2 regions of the Massilia sp. WG5 genome follow, and region 1 is predicted to be linked to the other one. Evidence: predicted binding sites of a transcription regulator. Region 1 holds the regulator's gene; the other holds the start of a gene.
The links. The regulator NrdR, encoded in region 1, represses ribonucleotide reductase genes. The targets are predictions, from matches to a motif close to CACNANATNTNGTG.

Region 1 (9,957 bases):
GCGTTGCTGGGCGAGCTCCTGCTCGTGCTCGATCCGCTGTTCTTCCTTGCGCTTCAGTTCTTCCTTGCGCTTCCTCTCGCGTTCCAGTGCGATGTCGGGCTGCTTCGGCGGCGCCGGCTGTTCAACCGGCGGCGGCGGCTCGGCCACGCGCGGCGTCGGCGGCGGCGTTTCCGGCTGCGGTTGCGGCTCCGGTTCGGGCGCGGGCGGCGGCGTCGGCGCGGGCGGGGCGGCGGTCTGCACGGTCGTGTCCCAGACTTCGGCCTCGACCGCCACCGGCTGGTTGTTGGTCCAGTTAATGCCGATCACCAGGAAGGCCAGCAGCAGGGCGTGCACGCCCACCGCCAGGCCGATCGCGGGCCAGCGGTTCGGTTCGGGCGGCACCCGGTAGCGCGTGCCATCCATGCCATTGCTGTTGTTCTTCGTGGCCGACATCAACTCTTCTTCGTTCTTTACTTGGTGGCCAGGCCGACCCGGTTGATGCCCATCTTCTTGGCTTCCGAGATCATCTGGATCACATCGTCATACTTGCTTTCGCGGTCGCCCGAGATCATCACCGGGTAGTCCGGATGCTCGGCGTGGATCGCGCGCAGGCGCTCGATCAGGGCCGAGCGGCTGGACACATCCTCGAGGGCGCGCGCCTGCTTGCCGGTGACGCCGATCTGCAGCTGGGCGTTCTGCTTCACCGCGATCTGGATGTAGTCGTCCGGCGGCTGGGTCGAACGCTCGGCGCTGGGCAGCTTGATCTCGCTGGGGTTCTGCGTCGGCGGCACCGCCATGAAGATGATGAGCAGCACCAGCATCACGTCGATGTACGGCACGACGTTGATCTCGGATTTCAGCTTGCGGCGGCTGCTCCGCATATTGCTGTTGAATGCCATGAGCTTTCCTCAATATCCCGAAGCAATCAGCGCGACTGGCGCTGCAGGATGTTCGAGAACTCCTCGACGAAGCTTTCGAAGCGGATCGCGAGACGGTCGATATCGTGGGTGAAGCGGTTGTACGCGACCACGGCCGGGATCGCAGCGAACAGGCCGATCGCGGTGGCGATCAGCGCTTCGGCGATGCCGGGAGCGACGGTGGCCAGCGTTGCCTGCTGCACGTTGGCGAGGCCGCGGAAGGCGTTCATGATGCCCCACACGGTGCCGAGCAGGCCGATATAGGGCGAGACCGAACCGACCGAGGCCAGGAAGTTCAGGTGCGTGTCGAGCGAATCGAGTTCGCGGTGGAAGGCGGCGCGCATCGCGCGGCGGGCGCCGTCCAGCACGGCGCCGACGTCGAGCGCGTCGCGCGAAGCCTGCTTGCCCTTGATGAACTCGCCCATGCCGGCTTCGAAGATGCGGGCCAGCGGACCGCTCTGGTCGCGCTGGGCGCTGGCGCTCTGGTGCAGGGTGTGCAGGTTGCCGCCGGCCCAGAAGCTGCGTTCGAACTGCTCGGTCTGGCGGCGCGCCGCGCGGATCGCGAACAGTTTGCGGAAGATGTAGGTCCAGCTCATCAGCGAGACCGCGAACAGCAGCGCCATGATCAGCTTGACGAGGACGTGCGCGTTGGCGATCAGTTCAATGAAGGAGAGGTCTTGGACTGCGTTCATCAGTAGATTTGGTCAAATGTTTTCTAGGCGGCACGCATTTTAACAGCGGCGGCGTCGGGAAGGGGGCGTGGGCGCATTGTTTTCGCATCAACGCAGCCAACTTTCACGTTGGCGGTCGACAGCAGGGTGTCGCCGTGGAAGGCCTGCTGCGCAAACTGGACCGAAGCGCGGCCCAGCTTTTCAACGCTGAGGCGCAGCGTCAATTCATCGTCCAGGCGCGCGGACGACAGGTACTCGACGGTGGCACTGCGCACCACGAAGGCGGCGCTTTCCTGGTCGAGCAGGGCTTGCTGCTGAATGCCGAGCGAACGCAGCCATTCGGTGCGGGCGCGTTCGAAGAACTTCAGGTAATTGGCGTAGTACACGATGCCGCCGGCGTCGGTGTCTTCGTAATAGACCCGTACCGTCCAGGTGAAAACTGAAGGCATTTCAGCTGCCATAAATGAAAATGGGAAACATTCTACGCGATTTTCATCCTCCATATGTACGGTGCCGAACATATGCAGTCGAAACGCATTCCGGCCTAATGGCAGGGCCGTTAACAAATGGGCATTAGTAGACTTGAGGCATGCATACTTAGCCAATAACTGTAACACTTTCTCACAACCCGCGTCGCTACGGATACATTCGTGATGCAACGCAAACCGGGGTCAGACTCCTGATTTGGGCAATTTCCCAAATCGGGAGTCTGACCCCGGTTTGAGAATTGTCAATTCTGGCCCCGCTTGATCGTGAAGGGCGCGAAGCCCTGGCAGGTCGGCATCATCTCGATCAGGTTGACGTTGACGTGCGGCGGCAGGGTGGCGATCCAGTAGGCGGTCGCGGCGATGTCTTCGGCCGTCAGCGGCTGCGTACCTTCGTAGACCTTGGCGGCGGCCGCGTCGTCGCCCTTGAAGCGCACGTTCGAGAACTCGGTGCCGCCGCACAGGCCGGGCGCCAGGTTGGTGGCGCGCACGCCGGTGCCGACCAGGTCGGCGCGCAGGTTCAGCGTGAACTGCTCGACGAAAGCCTTGGTGGCGCCGTACACATTGCCGCCCGGGTAGGGGTAGTGGCCGGCGACCGAGCCGAGGTTGATGACCAGGCCGCTGCCGCGCTGGACCATCGAGGGCAGCAGGGCGTGGGTCATGGTGACCAGGCCCTTGACGTTGGTGTCGATCATCGTGTCCCAGTCTTCCAGCGGGACTTCGTGGGCCGGCTTGGTATTCAGGGCCAGGCCGGCGTTGTTGATCAGGACGTCGATCTGGCGCCAGGATTGCGGCAGCATCGACAGCGCTTCCTCGATCGAGGCCTTGTCGGTCACGTCCATCGCGACCGGCAGCGCGGATTCGCCCAGCTCGCGCGCCAGGGATTCCAGGCGCTCCTTGCGGCGCGCGGCCAGCACCACCTGGTGGCCGTTCTTGACGAAAGTGCGCGCCATCGCGGCGCCGAAGCCGGCCGATGCGCCGGTAATGAATACGATCATGTTGGATCCCGGGTTGGTGGATGATTGAACTGCGAGATTGTAGCCGAAATGATCATGCCGGGATGGCTTGCCCCCCGGCGGCCGCCTTGCAAGACGGTCATCGGCTTTCTTGCAAGCGAGGCGTGACTTCACTTACAATCGGGAGTTCCATTTACGTCTCACGTAACTGGCGAAAACCGCCTGCCGGCGGTGAAGGTGGAGATCCACCGTGGAGCGTGAGATGTCGTTTTGCCGTTCGCCTGGGCAGCCTCCGACTGGTACGGTTCGTATCGCGGCTGCCTATGTCCCGGCTCCCGCCTTATTCAGCGCTGCCTGTTGCCTGGTACTCTTATCGATTGGAGTTTTTTCATGTTTGCAAAAGATCACACGCTCGCCAACGTCGACCCGGAACTGTGGGATGCGATCCAGAAGGAAAACACCCGCCAGCAAGACCACATCGAGCTGATCGCGTCGGAGAACTATACGTCGCCGGCCGTGATGCAGGCGCAGGGCTCCCAGCTGACCAACAAGTATGCCGAAGGCTACCCGGGCAAGCGCTATTACGGCGGCTGCGAATACGTCGATATCGCCGAGCAGCTGGCGATCGACCGCGTCAAGCAGCTGTTCGGCGCCGAAGCCGCCAACGTGCAGCCGAACTCGGGCTCGCAGGCCAACCAGGGCGTGTTCTTCGCCATGCTGAAGCCGGGCGACACCATCATGGGCATGTCGCTGGCCGAAGGCGGCCACTTGACCCACGGCATGGCCCTGAACATGTCGGGTAAATGGTTCAACGTCATCTCCTATGGCCTGACCGAGCAGGAAGACATCGACTACGAGCAGATGGAACGCCTGGCGCGCGAGCACAAGCCGAAGCTGATCATCGCCGGCGCCTCCGCCTTCGCGCTGCGCATCGACTTCGAGCGCTTCGCCCGCATCGCCAAGGAAATCGGCGCCTACTTCATGGTCGACATGGCCCACTACGCCGGCCTGATCGCCGCGGGCGAGTACCCGAATCCGGTGCCGTACGCCGACTTCGTCACCTCGACCACCCACAAGTCGCTGCGCGGCCCGCGCGGCGGCATCATCCTGATGAAGGCCGAGCACGAGAAGGCCATCAACTCGGCGATCTTCCCGGGCATCCAGGGCGGTCCGCTGATGCACGTGATCGCCGGCAAGGCGGTCGCCTTCAAGGAAGCGCTGTCGCCGGAATTCAAGGACTACCAGCAGCAGGTGGTGAAGAACGCCAAGGCCCTGGCCGAGACCCTGATCGCGCGCGGCCTGCGCATCGTATCCGGCCGTACCGAGTCGCACGTGATGCTGGTCGACCTGCGTTCGAAAGGACTGACCGGCAAGGAAGCGGAAGCCATCCTGGGCCAGGCACACATGACCTGCAACAAGAACGGCATCCCGAACGACCCGCAGAAGCCCTTCGTGACTTCCGGCATCCGCCTCGGCAGCCCGGCCTTCACCACCCGCGGCTTCAAGGAAGAGGACGCGACCAAGGTCGGCCACCTGATCGCCGACGTGCTGGACAACCCGCATGACGCCGCGACCATCGAGCGCGTCAAGGCGGAAGTCAAGAAGCTGACCGACAAGTACCCGGTCTACGCAGCATAAAGCGACACGCGCAGCAGCCCGGCAGCCATGAAATGTCCCTTCTGTCAGCATGAAGACACCCAGGTCCTCGATACCCGCGTATCCGAGGAGGGGGACGCTATCCGCCGCCGGCGCCGCTGCGCCCAGTGCGACAAGCGCTTCACGACCTACGAACGGGTCGAACTGTCGATGCCGATCATCGTCAAGAAGAACGGCAGCCGCACCGAATTCGAGTCGAGCAAGCTGCGCGGCAGCCTGATGCTGGCCCTGCGCAAGCGTCCCGTGGCCGCCGGCGCCATCGACGCCGCCATTTCCTCGATCGAGGAAAAGCTGCTCACCAGCGGCCGCCGCGAGGTCGACAGCGTCTACGTCGGCGAACTCGTGATGCAGGAACTCAAGCGTCTCGACAAGATCGCCTACATCCGCTTCGCCTCGGTCTACAAGAACTTCGAAGACCTGGCCGAGTTCCAGGAAGCGATCGCCGAAGTCGGGCCGGGCGCGAAAACCCCCTCCAATTAAAGTTCCGTTTGCAAGCTTGAGCGGCCGCCACGGCCGGCCTGAGCTCGCCTGATAACTTCTGGTCTCCTGAACCGAGACTGGAGGTGCCGTATGCGCGGCCGCCGTGCCCATCCCGCCGTTGCCGGCTTCACCTTGCCGGAGGTGCTGGTGGCCCTGTTCATTGTCGCGCTCGGCGTTGCCGGGGCCGCGGCCGTGCAGGCGGTGGCCGTGCGTGTCGCGAGCGAGACGGCGCACCTGTCCGACGGCATGCGGCTGGCCGCTTCGCTGGCCCAGCGCATGCGCGCGAATCCGGCCGCGATGGCGCTGCCCGATGCCGCCAATCCCTATCTCCAGTTCGATGCCGGGGCCGGCGCACCCGTCGCCGCGGCCGATCCCTGCTACGGCGACGCCGACTGCGCGCCGGCCCAGCTGGCGGGCTTCGACCTGGCCGAAACCGCGGCCCTGCTGGCCAGCCGCTTTCCGCGCGGACGCATGCGGGTCTGCCGCGACGCCCAGCAGACGGACGCGGCGGGCGTGCTGGCCTGGACCTGCAGCGACGACCCTGGCGCCCCGGTCACGATCAAGCTGGGCTGGCGCACCAGGCCGGACGATCCGGATGCGCCGGCCGTGTTCCTGACGCTCGGGGCGGGGGCGCCATGAGCCGTCCGCCGCATCTGCATCCAAGGCTGCACCCACGGCTGCGCCAGGCCGGCCTGACCCTGCCCGAGATGATGGTGGCGATCGCCATCGGCCTGGCGGTCGTGCTGGCCGCGGTCCGGCTGCTGGGGCTGGCCAATGCCGCCTACGCCGCCCAGGCCGAGAGCGCCGCCCTCGAGGAAGCCGGCCGCGAGGCCCTGGACATCGTCGGCCGCGCGGTGCGCCAGGCCGCCCACGCCGACCCCATGCAGCTCGACCTGTCGGCGCCGCCTGGCGTGCTGCCGGCCCGGCTGGCGGGGCTCGACGCGCATTCGCTCGGCGGCGCGACGGCCGGCATCGCCGTGCCGCTGGCGGCCGTCGCCAACGGCAGCGACGTGCTGGCGGTGCGCTTTCCCGGCGCCGGCGCCGGATCGGGCGACGGCAGCGTGACCGACTGCGCCGGCTTTTCCGTCGCGGCCGGCGAGGAGGGCTGGAGCATTTTTTATGTGGCGAAGAATGCTGCCGGCGAGGCCGAACTGCGCTGCAAGTACCGCGGCGCCGCCAACTGGAGCGCGGACGCGGTGGTGGCTGGCGTCGACAGCTTCCAGGTGCTGTACGGCATCGATACCGACACCCCGCGCGACGGCGCCGCCAACCGCTACGTGAACGCCGACGCGATCCGGGCGCTGGATGCGGCCCTCGGCGCCGGCCTGGCGCCCGCGGAGTTCAATCGCCGTACGTGGTGGAAGCGCGTGGTCAGCGTGCGCGTCGGCCTGCTGCTGCACGGCGCGCGGCCGACCCGGCGCGACAGCGCAAGCCAGGAATTCCAGCTGTTCGGCGCGCTGCACGCGGCCGGCGCCGCCGCCGCCGACCAGGGCACGGTGCTGCGCGAAGACGCCTTGCCGGACAGCCTGCGGCGGCGCGAGCGGCGGCTGTTCTCGGCCACGGTGGCGCTGCCGGCGGAGGCCCCGTGAGGGCGCGCCAGCGCGGCGCGGCCCTGGTCTGCGCGCTGGTGATCATGCTGGTGACGATGCTGCTCGGCGTCTCGATCTGCAATGCGGTGTTCGCCTCGATCGCCTCGGCAGGCGCGGAGCGCGAGCGCAGCCTTGCCCTCGAGGCGGCCGAGGCGGGCCTGCGTGATGCCGAGCGCGATATCGCCGCCAGCGCGGTGGGGGTCGATCCTGCCCGCGCTGCCCGGTTCACGGCTGCAGGGGCCGGGGGCTTTGTCGACGCTTGCGGGCGCGGCGGCACCGCGCGCGGCCTGTGCAGCGCGACCTCGCCGCCGGCCTGGCAGGCGCTCGACCTGGCGGAGGTCGGCCATCCGGCCCTGGTGCCTTACGGATACTTTACCGGCGCCGCTTTCGGCGTCGGCAAGGGCCTGCTGCCGGCGCATCCGCCCGCCTACCTGATCGAAAAGATCGCACCGCCGGGCGCAGGGGAGTCGCTCGGCAGCTTCTACCGGGTCACCGCGATCGGCTTCGGCAGCATCGAAACGAGTCGGGTCGTGCTGCAGTCCGTGTACCGCAAGCCGAAGCCGGCGCCGCCCGATCCGCCGGCGCCCGATCCGCCGGCGCCGGGAGCGCAAGCCGCCCCCTCGCCGGCCCAGCTGCCGGCCGGACGGATCGGCTGGCGCGAGATCGCCAACTGGTCGCGGCTGCATGCCGAGGCCGTGAAGTGAAGGACATCCTGAAACGACGAGGAGATGCGAATGCAACGCGGCTTTACCCTGATCGAAATGCTGGTGGTGATGGTCATCCTGGCGATCCTGGCGGCGACGGCCTACCCGAGCTATGCCGGACATGTGGTGCGCACCAGGCGCACCGAGGCGCAGATCGCCCTGATCGAAGCGATTCACCAGCAGGAGCGCTACCGCCTGCAGCACAACAGCTATGCCGAGTTCTCGTCCGAGGATGCCCAGGGCTTTCGCTGGTGGTCGGCGGCCACCGCGGGCGCCAGCGCCTACGAGCTCGACGCCCATGCCTGCACCGGGCAGGACATCGCCGACTGCGTCGTGGTGCGCGCCCGTCCCGGCACGGTCAAGGTGGACAGCCGCTTCCGCGATCCGGACTGCGGCGCCCTGAGCCTCGACAGCTATGGGGTGCACGCGGCCGAGGGATCCGGCCGCTGCTGGCCATGAGCGTCCCGCCTTGCCGGATTCCGCCCCTGCGGCCGCGGCGCGCCGGTTTTTCGCTGGTCGAGCTGCTGATCGTGCTGGCGGTGCTTGGCGTGCTGCTGGCGGCGGGCGGCCACGGATTGGCCGGGCTGGTCCGCACCCAGCAGCTGAAGACCGCCACCGGCGACCTGTTCGCCGCCGTCGGCCTGGCGCGCGCGCAGGCGCTGGCGCGCGGCGACGTCGTCACGCTGCTGCCGAAGGGCGAGGGCGGGGCCGACTGGCGCCGCGGCTGGACCGTGTTCCTCGACCGCGACGGCGACCGCCGGCCGGGCCCGGGCGACACCATCCTGGCCGAGCACGGCCCGCTGGCGCAGGGCATGACGGTCGGCTTTTCCTTCACCGGCCAGGCGCCGCCTTACTATATCGCCTACAATGGCGCCGGGCGCAGCTGCCGCGACAGCAATCCCGCGGCGGCGCGCTACGGCACGCTGTCGCTGTTCCACGGCGGCGGCATCCGCCGTATTAAAATCAATATGCTTGGCCGCGCACGCAGCTGCGACCCGGCGCGCGACGCGAGCTGCGACGGTCCTGCTGTGCCGCCAGCGAATGCGCCGCCATGAACGAACGAAGCGATAATCGATTGTGCTGATACTGAGCGATACCGAAGGCATGGCGCTGGCCCTGGAGTGGGCAGCCAAGGGCATGTACATCACGGCGCCGAACCCGCGCATCGGCTGCGTGATCGTGCGCGACGGCGAAGTGATCGGCGCCGGCCACACCCAGCCGGCCGGGCAGGCGCATGCCGAAATCCAGGCCCTGCGCGATGCCCAGGCGCGCGGCAACGATGTCCACGGCGCCACCGCCTACGTCACGCTGGAACCCTGCAGCCACCATGGCCGCACGCCGCCGTGCTCGAACGCCCTGATCCAGGCTGGCCTGGGCCGCGTGGTGGCGTCGATGACGGACCCGAACCCGCTGGTGGCCGGGCGTGGCCTGGCGCAGCTGGAAGCGGCCGGCATCGCGGTCAGCGCCGGCTTGATGGCCGACCAGGCCTACGAACTGAATATCGGCTTCTTCAATCGCATGCGCTTCGGCAAGCCTTGGGTGCGCCTCAAGACGGCCGCCAGCCTGGACGGCGTCACCGCGCTGGAATCCGGCGAGAGCCAGTGGATTACCGGTCCGGAGGCGCGCGCCGACGGCCATGCGTGGCGCGCCCGCGCGAGCGCGATCCTGACCGGCATCGGCACCGTCAAGGCCGACGATCCGCAGCTGAGCGTTCGCGGCATCGACACCCCGCTGCAGCCGCGCCGCGTGATCGTCGACAGCCGGCTCGAGATCGACCCCGGCGCCCGCATCCTGCAGGGCGAGCCGTGCTGGATCGTCGCGGCCCGGGCCGACGAAGGCAAGGCGGCGCAGCTGCGCGCAGCCGGCCACGAAGTCATCCTGCTGCCGAACGACGCCGGCAAGGTCGACCTGCCGGCCCTGATGCTGGAACTGGGCAAACGCGAGATCAACGAGCTGCACGTCGAGGCGGGCAGCAAGCTGAATGCCTCGCTGGTGCGCGAAGCCTGCGTCGACGAGCTGCTGGTCTACCTGGCGCCCAGCCTGATCGGGCCGGGGCAGGGCATGTTCGCGCTGCCGCCGCTGGACAGGCTGCAGGACAAGTTTGCATTGCGCTTCCATGGCGTGCAGCAGGTCGGCCCCGACTTGCGCATCCTGGCGCGCTTCCATCATCAAGAAAAGGAATAGGGATGTTTACTGGAATCGTCGCTGCCGTGGGCAGCATCAAGTCGGTCACGCCGCTCGAAGGCGGCTCGTTCGCGGGCGTGCGCCTGCAGATCGATGCCGGCGGCCTGCCGATGGCCGACGTCGCGCTGGGCGACTCGATCGCCATCAACGGCGCCTGCATGACCGTGGTCGAGAAGAGCGCCAGCGACTTCGCGGTGGACGTCTCGCGCGAGAGCCTGAACCGCACCGCGGGTCTCGACCAGCCGGGCGAAGTCAACCTGGAAAAGGCGCTGACCCTGGCCGAGCGCCTCGGCGGCCACCTGGTCTCGGGCCACGTCGACGGCCTCGGCGCCGTGC
Region 2 (9,957 bases), 2.6 Mb from region 1:
CTGCTCACCGGCCGCGCTAATGCGCAGCAGGTCCATCTTGCATAACCACGCGAGGCCGCGCAGCAAAGTCTGCCTGTCGCAAGGCCCCAGCGTGTCGAGCAATTCATCGACCTGCGTTGGCCGCGATTCGATCGAGCCGAAGATCTGGCCGAATTCCTCGAGCGTCGGCAAGGACGACCCGGCGAAGCGGTTGATTCCCAGTTCGCGGTATTGGCGCAGCTGCGCGAGCGATGCGTCCGGCGCGAGTTCGACGGTCGATTCCGGCGCCAACTGCGCGCTCGGATAGCTTGCAAACACCGCGAACGGATCGAGCCGGTCCGGCACCGCTTGCGGCAGCGCCGGCGCCAGCACGGCATCGGCGCGGCGCCGCTCATCGAGCTCGCTCCACAGCGCGCGGTAACGCCCGAACACGACCTGCCAATCGAACTCCGCGCGCGCGCGCCGTCGTCCATTCTCGCCCAGCTCGCGGCGCAGCCCGGCGTCCTTGATCAAGCGTTCGTAGGCTTGCGTGAGCTGCGCCCCATCCAGCGCCACCGCCTGGCTGGTATGACCGCAATACTGGTCGTAACTGTCGATGCCATCGTCGTAACGCTGCGCGAGGTCAAGGCCGGCGCCTGCTCCGGGCATCACGGTCGCGATGCGATAGCCGTCGACGCCTTCGCGCACCGTGTCGCGGTAGCCGTTCCAGTCGCTTACCACGCAGGGCAGCCCTGCCGCCATCGCTTCCAGCGGCGTCAGGCCAAAGCTCTCCTGCACGTTGTCGGCGAGCGAGGTGAAGACGTCGGCCGCGGCCCGGGCGCTGGCCTGGTTGGCCGGCGCGCGGCCGTCGAGCAGCGTCAGTCGCACCGATGGGCACAGCTGCGCCGCGGCTTCGCGGAAGGCCTTCTCGATCGCGTCGTTGGCGAACCAGCCGCACAGGATCAGGTGCACCTGGCGGCCGCCCTTGTCGGCGCGCTCGAGCGCACTGAACATCTGCTGCGGATGCGCTTTCGCGTGGAAGGACAGGCGACCGAGGTAGAGAAAAGCGACGTCGTCGGCGCCGATATTCAACTGGCTGCGCACCGCCAGCCGCGCTTCCTCGCCACATGCGAGATCGCGGCTATGCACGCCGAGCGGAATCAGCGGCAGCTGCGGCAGTTCGAAACGCTGCGCACCGAGCCGCGCGCGCAGGTAGTCGGCCTGGCGTTCCAGCACTTCGCGCACGCTGTCGCGCACCACGCGCGAGGTGCAGATCACGGCGTCCCAGCTGCGTACCGGCGCCACCGCCAGGTTGGCGATCGCGCTCATCACCGCGTGGCTGGCGGTGGTGTGGGTGATGCCGCACAGGCTGTAGCGGCGCTCGCCCAGGCCCAGGCGGCGCCAAGCCAGGCGCTCGATCCCGGGCGCCGGATGGTAGAGCGTGCCGAAGCGCGCCAGGTCCTGCGGCCGGCCCTGGCTCACCCATTCGAGCTCGCCCTTGAAACCCTGCTCGCGCAGCCCGCGTTCGCACTCGCCGGCATGGGCTTCGCTGGCGGCGAAGCAGCCGACCCGGGACAGCTCGTCGCTGCGCGCGATGGCGCGCAGCAGTGCGGCGCCGGCCGCCTGGCGTCCCATCAACTTCTGTCCGCGGACCGAATAGTCGTCGGGGACGAAGTGCAGTGCGAAGCTGTCCCTCATGCCTTGTCCTTGCTCCTCTTCTCGCTTGCGAGCGGCTTCAGCAGCTCGAGGTAGGCCGGCAGGCCGACCGATTCGAAATCGTAGTCGCGCAGCACCGTCTCGCGCCCGCGCAATCCGACCGCGGCGATCTCGTCGCGGCGCGCGAGCAGCTCGAGGGCGCGGTCGGCCAGCGCGGCGCTGTCGAAGAAGCCGGTCAGGTAGCCATTTTCGCCATCGCGGATCACTTCCCTCACCGGCCCGGTATCCGAACCGAGCACCGGCACGCCCACCGCCATCGCTTCCAGCATCGACCACGACAGCACGAACGGATAAGTAAGGTAAATGTGCAGGCTCGAGACCTGCAGCACCGTGCGGTAGGTCGCATATGGCAGCTTGCCGAGGAAATGCACGCGCGACCAGTCCACCAGCTTGCCCCCGCTTTCGTCCAATTCGGCCTTGAGCGCCTCGCGGTAGCTGGCGAATCCTGCGGGCGGGCGGCGCCCGTAGCTGACGTCGTCGCCGCCGACCACGAGCACCTGCAGGTCGGCGTTGCCGGCCAGGAGGCGCGGCAGGCTGCGCATGAAGACGTGGAAGCCGCGGTAGGGTTCGAGGTTGCGGGCGACGTAGGTGAGGACCGGCTGCGCGCGCGTGAGCACGCGCCCGTCCGGCAGCGTCAGGCGCGCCTGCGGATCGGGCGCCAGGTAGGCGGTATCGATGCCCTCGTGGATGCGGCGGATCTTGTGGCGCAGCTCGGGCGGATGCACGCCGAGTTGCCAGTCGGTCGGGGTGACGCCGTCGTCGGCCGCCAGCAGCGACTGCATCAGCACCGAGTTCTTGATGCGGATGCGCAGGCGGTCGTCGAAGCTGGCCGGGTACTCGGGATCGAAACCGACGTCGAGGCCGTCCGCGGCCCACCAGAACTCGCAGAACACGACCAGGCGCGCGCGCGGGAACACATCCTTGACGAACAGCCCTTCGCCCCAGCCCGGATGGCAGACCACCACGTCCGGGGTCCAGCCCTCCTTCTTCAGCTCGACGCAAACGCGGGTCACGGCCTGGCCGCGCCGGACGCAGCCCTCGAAATACTTCAGGTAGTGGTGGGTCGTCTCGCCCGGCCCTTCCGGCTTCGGGTAGCCGATCGCGCGCAGCTTCGGTCCTGGTTTCTCGCGCGCGACCGCGGCCTCTTCGCCGATGGCGACGAGTTCGACGTCGGGCCTCGTCTGCAGATAGCGGATCAGGCGCCGGAACTGGCCGGGCAGGTTCTGATGGATGAAGAGGACGCGTAGCATGGCAGGCATGATAGCTTTAGTAGCAAGCCTGTGGCGCAATGGATGATCGACTCCCTTGCGCGAATCGCGATCAGGGCGCTGCGATCGCGATCACCGACCACTGCACATCGACGATCGGGGTGCGCGTTTCGCGGTCGCGGCGGTAGCTGTGATAGCGCCAGCGGCCATCGCCGCTGCCCTCGCACATGGTGCATTCCGCCTGCGCCGACACGCGCGCAAAGCCCGCCTGCGCGAGCTGCCAGCGCACGATCGCCGGCAGGTCGAGCCGGCGCGGCCGCGGCGCGATGGTCTCCCGCGGCAGCCCGGTGCGCTCGCGGAATGCGTCGATCAGCTCCGCCGACACTTCATAACAGCAGGGATGGGCCGCCGGTCCGATCGCCGCGACCCACTCGCCGGGATCGCCGCCGCGCTCGCGCAGCAGGCTGGCAAAGCGCTCGACGATGCCGGCATGGGCGCCGCGCCAGCCGGCGTGCAGGGCCGCGACCTCGCGCCCGTCCTGGCGTGCAAGCAGGATCGGCACGCAGTCGGCGGTGGCGATCGCGAGCAGCAGACCGGGCCTGGCGGTCAGCATGCCGTCGGCTTCGCCGCAGTCCTGGTCCGGCTCGCGCGCGATGGCGATGCGGGTGCCGTGGCGTTCGTGCTGGATCGGGCGCTGCGGCCAGTAGGCGGGCAGGAGCCGGGCCATGTCGTCGTGGCGGCGGCCGAAGCCGTGCACAAGGCCGTCGACCTGATCGAGAAGCGGGCTGCGGAGCATGATTGGACTCAAAAATGAAAAAGGCCCGGCGAGCGGGCCTTCCATTCTAATGCGATGGGTAAAACTCAGTCCCAGCTCAGCGCGCCGCCGGTCTGGTACTCGGTCACGCGGGTCTCGAAGAAGTTGCGCTCCTTCTTCAGGTCGATCATCTCGCTCATCCACGGGAACGGGTTTTCCTCGTTCGGGAACAGCGCTTCCAGGCCGATCTGGACGGCGCGGCGGTTGGCGATGAAGCGCAGGTAGCCCTTGAACATCGGGGCGTTCAGGCCCAGCACGCCGCGCGGCATGGTGTCTTCGGCGTAGCGGTACTCGAGCTCGACGGCCTTCAGGAACAGCTGCTTGATCTCTTCCTTGAACTCGGCGGTCCACAGCTGCGGGTTTTCCATCTTGATCGTGTTGATCAGGTCGATGCCGAAGTTGCAGTGCATCGACTCGTCGCGCAGGATGTACTGGTACTGCTCGGCGGCGCCGGTCATCTTGTTCTGGCGGCCCAGCGCCAGGATCTGGGTGAAGCCGACGTAGAAGAACAGGCCTTCCATCAGGCAGGCGAACACGATGATCGACTTCAGCAGCTTCTGGTCGTTTTCCAGGGTGCCGGTCTGGAACTGCGGATCGTTGATGACCTCGATGAACGGGATCAGGAACTGGTCCTTGTCGCGGATCGACGGGATTTCGTTGTAGGCGTTGAAGATTTCCTTCTCGTCCAGGCCCAGCGACTCGACGATGTACTGGTAGGCGTGGGTGTGGATCGCCTCTTCGAAAGCCTGGCGTAGCAGGTACTGGCGGCATTCCGGCGCCGTGATGTGGCGGTAAGTGCCCAGCACGATGTTGTTGGCGGCCAGCGAGTCGGCGGTCACGAAGAAGCCCAGGTTGCGCTTGACGATGCGGCGCTCGTCTTCGGTCAGGCCGTTCGGGTTCTTCCACAGCTCGATGTCGCGCTGCATGTTCACTTCCTGCGGCATCCAGTGGTTGGCGCAGCCGGCCAGGTACTTGTCCCAGGCCCACTTGTACTTGAACGGCACCAGCTGGTTGACGTCGGTTTTCGCGTTGATGATGCGCTTGTCGTCGGCGTTCACGCGCTTGGCGACGTCGGCGGCGGTAGCGCCTTCCGGTGCGCTTGCTGCGGCCGGTGCGCTGGAGATCGGTTCATCGTCCCATGACAGAGCCATGATCTTTTCCTTCTTTATATAGTTAGCTCGACGTCGCCCCCGCGGAGGCGGGAGCCCAAGTTCTGCTGGCGCTATCGCAACGCGTGCAACTTGGGTCCCCGCCTGCGCGGGGACGACGAATCAAAAATTACTGGCAGGCTTCGCACTCGTCGAAGCCGGCGTCGCCCGGACGCAGGTAGCAGGCTGCGCCTTCCACCACATCCGCCGCTGCCGCCGGTGCTGCCGCCGGGGCCGGAGCCGCCGACGCTGCCGACAGGCCGCCATCGACCGCCACCGCGTTCAGGGCGCCGGTGCGGGTGGTCGACTTCTCCATGTGGGTCGCCGCCACGGTGCGCAGGTAGTAGGTGGTCTTCAGGCCGCGCAGCCAGGCCAGCTTGTAGGTCTCGTCCAGCTTCTTGCCCGAGGCGCCGGCCATGTAGATGTTCAGCGACTGGGCCTGGTCGATCCACTTCTGGCGGCGGGAAGCCGCTTCGACCAGCCACTTCGGCTCGACTTCGAAGGCGGTCGCGTAGATGTCGCGCAGGTCCTGCGGCACGCGGTCGATACGCGACAGCGAGCCGTCGAAGTATTTCAGGTCGTTGATCATGACCTCGTCCCACAGGCCGCGCGCCTTCAGGTCGCGCACCAGGTAGCCGTTGATCTCGGTAAATTCGCCCGACAGGTTCGACTTCACGTACAGGTTCTGGAAGGTCGGCTCGATGCAGGCCGACACGCCGATGATGTTCGAGATGGTCGCGGTCGGGGCGATCGCCACGCAGTTCGAGTTACGCATGCCGAACTGCTTGATGCGGTTGCGAATGAGGGACCAGTCCATGGTCTCGGACGTATCCTGCTCCAGGTAGCCGCCGCGCTCCTCCGCCAGCAGCTTGATCGAATCCTGCGGCAGGATGCCGCGGTCCCACAGCGAACCTTCGTAGGACTGGTAGCGGCCGCGCTCTTCAGCCAGCTCGGTCGAGGCCAGGTAGGCGTAGTAGCAGACGGCTTCCATCGAGCGGTCGGCGAACTCCACCGACTTTTCCGAGGCGAACGGCACGCGCATCATGTGCAGGCAGTCCTGGAAGCCCATGATGCCCAGGCCGACCGGACGGTGGCGCAGGTTCGAGTTCTTCGCCTTGTCGACGGCGTAGTAGTTGATGTCGATGACGTTGTCCAGCATGCGCATCGCGGTGCGGATGGTCTTCTGCAGCTTGACCGCGTCCAGGCCGTCGCCCTTCATGTGGGCCGGCAGGTTGACCGAACCCAGGTTGCAGACGGCGATCTCGTCGGCGTTGGTGTTCAGCGTGATCTCGGTGCACAGGTTCGACGAGTGCACCACGCCCACGTGCTGCTGCGGCGAACGGATGTTGCACGGATCCTTGAAGGTGATCCACGGGTGGCCGGTCTCGAACAGCATCGACAGCATCTTGCGCCACAGGTCGAGCGCTTCGACTTTCTTGTACACGGACATTTCGCCGCGCGCGGCGCGCTCTTCATAGCCCAGGTAGGCTTCCTCGAAGGCACGGCCGACCTTGTCGTGCAGGTCCGGCACTTCGGACGGCGAGAACAGGCTCCAGGAGCCCTTCTCCATCACGCGCTTCATGAACAGGTCCGGAATCCAGTTCGCGGTGTTCATGTCGTGGGTGCGGCGGCGGTCGTCGCCGGTGTTCTTGCGCAGGTCGAGGAATTCCTCGATGTCCAGGTGCCAGGTTTCCAGGTAGCCGCAGACCGCGCCCTTGCGCTTGCCGCCCTGGTTGACCGCCACGGCGGTGTCGTTCGCCACTTTCAGGAACGGAACCACGCCCTGCGACTTGCCGTTGGTGCCCTTGATGCGCGAACCCATCGCGCGGACCGGGGTCCAGTCGTTGCCCAGGCCGCCGGCGAACTTCGACAGCAGCGCGTTTTCCTTGATCGCGTCGTAGATGGCTTCCAGGTCGTCGCCGACGGTGGTCAGGTAGCACGAGGACAGCTGCGAGCGGCGGGTGCCCGAGTTGAACAGGGTCGGGGTCGAGCTCATGAAGTCGAAGCTCGACAGCAGGTTATAGAACTCGATCGCGCGCGCTTCACGGTTTTCTTCGCGCAGGGACAGGCCCATCGCGACGCGCATGTAGAAGGCCTGCGGCATCTCGATGCGGGTTTCGCGGATGTGCAGGAAGTAGCGGTCGTACAGGGTCTGCAGGCCGATGTAGCCGAACTGCAGGTCGCGGTCGGCGACGATGGCCTTGGCCAGCTTCTGCAGGTCGAACTTGCCCAGCTCTTCATCCAGCAGCTCGGCGTCGATGCCCTTGGCGATGTACTGCGGGAAGTAGGTGACGTACTCGGCGGCGGCGCCGGCTTGCGCGACTTCCTTGCCGAAGACTTCCTTGCGGATGGTGTGCAGCAGGATGCGTGCGGTGACCTGGCTGTAGGCCGGATCCTTTTCCATCAGCGCGCGGGCGGCCAGGATGGCCGACTTGTGCAGCTCCTCGACCGGCACGCCGTCGTACAGGTTCTTCACGGTTTCGGCCAGGATGGCGTCGGCGTCGACGTGCTTTTCCAGGCCCACGCAGGCGGCGCCGATCAGGGCCGACACTTCGTTCATGTCCAGCGGGCGGCGCACGCCGCCGTCGACCACGGTGAACTGCGGCGCGGCGACTGCCGTGGCGCCCGACGCTTCCTTGGCGGCGCGGCGCTCGTCCATGCGCTTGGCGCGGTACAGCACGTATTCGCGCGCGACGTCATGCTCGCCCGAGCGCATCAGGGACAACTCCACCTGGTCCTGCACATCCTCGATGTGGAAGGTGCCGCCGTTCGGCTGGCGGCGCACCAGGGCCGCGACCACGTTGTTCGTCAGCTGCTCGACCAGGTCGCGGATGCGCGCCGACTCGCGGCCCTGCTCGCCGTTCACGGCGAGGAAAGCCTTGGTCATCGCAACGGCGATCTTGGAGGGAGCGAACGGCACCACGGCGCCGTTGCGGCGGATGATGCGGTAATCATGGTTGGCGACCAGATCGGCCGCGCTGGTGCCGGCGGCCGCCGTTCCTGGTTGCGGATTGATGGAGATGTCCGAAGATGTTTGCATTGAGCCTCCCAGGATGGCTTGCGCCACCGACTAAAAACGATGAATGCCAACTGTACAAAGTTGGCAGCCTATTAACTTTTTGAAGAATAATAAAGAGGAGAAGCCTGTCCTGAAAAAGCCTGCAACCGGCCCTCCTCTGTTTGGCTGACTCTGTCACTGACCACTAGATCTAGTGTTTGAGCGCCGTATGAACCTAAGTATAGTCGATATTCGGCAATATCAAAGAGTCTGCCCAACGGATTTTTTTGTAGCGCCAAGCTTGACTTTTTCCAAGGCGAATCATTATGGGGCTCGGAATGAAAGTAAGCACTAACATAGCGTTTTAAGGGCGCAACCATGGTGCGGCCTGCTGCTCAAGCGCTCAGCAAAACTCCATGCTGCGATGGCGAAAAGGCAACAGCTACTGAGCCATATCAAGGCTCCGGCGCATGGATGTCCAGCTTCTGCATCTGGTAGCGCAACTGGCGCACGCTGATGCCGAGCAGGCTGGCGGCCTGGGTGCGGTTGAACTGGGTCTGCTGCAGGGCGCGCTGGATGATGTCGCGCTCGACCTGGCTCAGGTAGTCCGGCAGGTTGCTGGGCAGCTCGCCGGCGCCCAGCGCGGGCATGCCCGGCGCCGCCTCGGCCGGCACGGCGGACGGTGGCGCGACGGAGGCGGCAGCCGGCGCGACAGGCGCGGACGCCGGCATCGCCAGCCCGGCCGGTGCCGGTTCGCGCGGCGCGGCGCCGGCGTCGGCCAGGCGCGCGCCCTTCAGCAGCAGATCGCCGGCCTCGATCACGCCATCGTTGGCAAAGGCGAGCGCGCGTTCCAGCACGTTTTCCAGTTCGCGCACGTTGCCGGGAAAGGCATAGCCGCGCAGCGCCTCCTGCACCCCGGCGCCAAGGCGCGCATTGCCCGGGCCCGCCAGGCGCGTCAGGATGGCCTCGGTCAGCAGCGGCAGGTCGTCGAGGCGCTCGCGCAGCGGCGGCAGGGTCAGCTCGATCACGTTCAGGCGGTAGAACAGGTCCTGGCGGAACTGGCCGGTCTCGACCAGCTTCGCCAGGTCCTTGTGCGTGGCGCTGATGATGCGCACGTCCACCGCCTCCTCGGCGGTGGCGCCGATCTTGCGCACGCGCCGCTCCTGGATCGCGCGCAGCAGTTTCACCTGCATCGCCAGCGGCAGGTCGGCCACCTCGTCCAGCATCAGGGTGCCGCCGTTGGCCGCCTGGAAGAAGCCGTCGCGCTCGTCGGTCGCGCCGGTGAAGGCGCCTTTCCGGTAGCCGAAGAACTCGGCCTCCATCAGCGCTTCGGGAATCGCGCCGCAGTTGACCGCGACGAAAGGCTTGCCGGCGCGCGCGCTCTGCGCATGGATCTCGCGCGCCGCCAGTTCCTTGCCGCTGCCGGATTCGCCGTTGATGGCGATCGGCGCCTGCGAGCGCGCCAGGCGCCCGATCTGGGCGCGCAGCGCCTGCATCGCCTGCGAACGGCCGAGCAGGCGTGAGTCGCCGCCCTCGCCCGCCCCTTGGGCCGCCTGGGCCGCCGGCGTCTCGGACAGGCGCAGCGCCGAGCGCACCATCGTACGCAGGTCGTCCAGCACCACCGGCTTGGAGACGTAGTCGAAGGCGCCCGCCTTCAGCGCGATCACCGCATTCTCGGCGCTGCCATAGGCGGTGATGACGGCGATCGGCGTGCCGCGCCCCTGGCCGGCGACCTCGCGCACCAGTTCCAGGCCGGTGCCGTCGGGCAGGCGCATGTCGGTCAGCACCAGCGCATAGCCGTGCTGGCCGAGCAGCGCGCGCGCTTCGCGCACGGTGGAGGCGCTGTCGACGTCCAGGCCCATCTTGACCAGGGTGATCTCGAGCAGCTCGCGCAGGTCAGCTTCGTCGTCGACTACCAGGATGCGGGGTGAGCCCATAGCGCTGTGTTTTCCTTACTCTTATATATAGTGTGTTCAGGCCGCGAAGGTGATCACGAAGCGCCCCGGCGCGTCGAAGCCGCCGGGGCCGTCGACCCGGTATTCGTAGTCGAGCATGGCGCCGTTGTTCAGGCACAGCTCGCGCGCCAGGTAGAGCCCCAGGCCGGTGCCCTTGCTC

Region 2: AM586_RS11800 (ribonucleoside-diphosphate reductase subunit alpha) is a predicted target of NrdR. The motif match lies at 8,046-8,059, and genes of this name have one in related genera.

What each region holds. Positions count from the first base shown of each region.
Region 1 is NZ_CP012640.2:5,300,786-5,310,742, forward strand. Features, by position in the region: gene tolA (cell envelope integrity protein TolA) at 1-432, opposite strand, end outside; gene AM586_RS23630 (biopolymer transporter ExbD) at 450-878, opposite strand; gene tolQ (protein TolQ) at 905-1,588, opposite strand; gene ybgC (tol-pal system-associated acyl-CoA thioesterase) at 1,612-2,016, opposite strand; gene AM586_RS23645 (SDR family oxidoreductase) at 2,298-3,050, opposite strand; ZMP/ZTP riboswitch at 3,203-3,302, shown strand; gene glyA (serine hydroxymethyltransferase) at 3,399-4,646, shown strand; gene nrdR (transcriptional regulator NrdR) at 4,674-5,144, shown strand; gene pilV (type IV pilus modification protein PilV) at 5,235-5,783, shown strand; gene AM586_RS23665 (PilW family protein) at 5,780-6,733, shown strand; gene AM586_RS23670 (PilX N-terminal domain-containing pilus assembly protein) at 6,730-7,437, shown strand; gene AM586_RS23675 (type IV pilin protein) at 7,468-7,896, shown strand; gene AM586_RS23680 (GspH/FimT family pseudopilin) at 7,893-8,492, shown strand; gene ribD (bifunctional diaminohydroxyphosphoribosylaminopyrimidine deaminase/5-amino-6-(5-phosphoribosylamino)uracil reductase RibD) at 8,542-9,621, shown strand; gene AM586_RS23690 (riboflavin synthase) at 9,624-9,957, shown strand, end outside.
Region 2 is NZ_CP012640.2:2,659,870-2,669,826, forward strand. Features, by position in the region: gene AM586_RS11780 (glycosyltransferase family 4 protein) at 1-1,656, opposite strand, end outside; gene AM586_RS11785 (glycosyltransferase family 4 protein) at 1,653-2,924, opposite strand; gene AM586_RS11790 (polyphenol oxidase family protein) at 2,995-3,678, opposite strand; gene AM586_RS11795 (ribonucleotide-diphosphate reductase subunit beta) at 3,744-4,847, opposite strand; gene AM586_RS11800 (ribonucleoside-diphosphate reductase subunit alpha) at 4,975-7,884, opposite strand; gene AM586_RS11805 (sigma-54 dependent transcriptional regulator) at 8,298-9,779, opposite strand; gene AM586_RS11810 (PAS domain-containing sensor histidine kinase) at 9,816-9,957, opposite strand, start outside.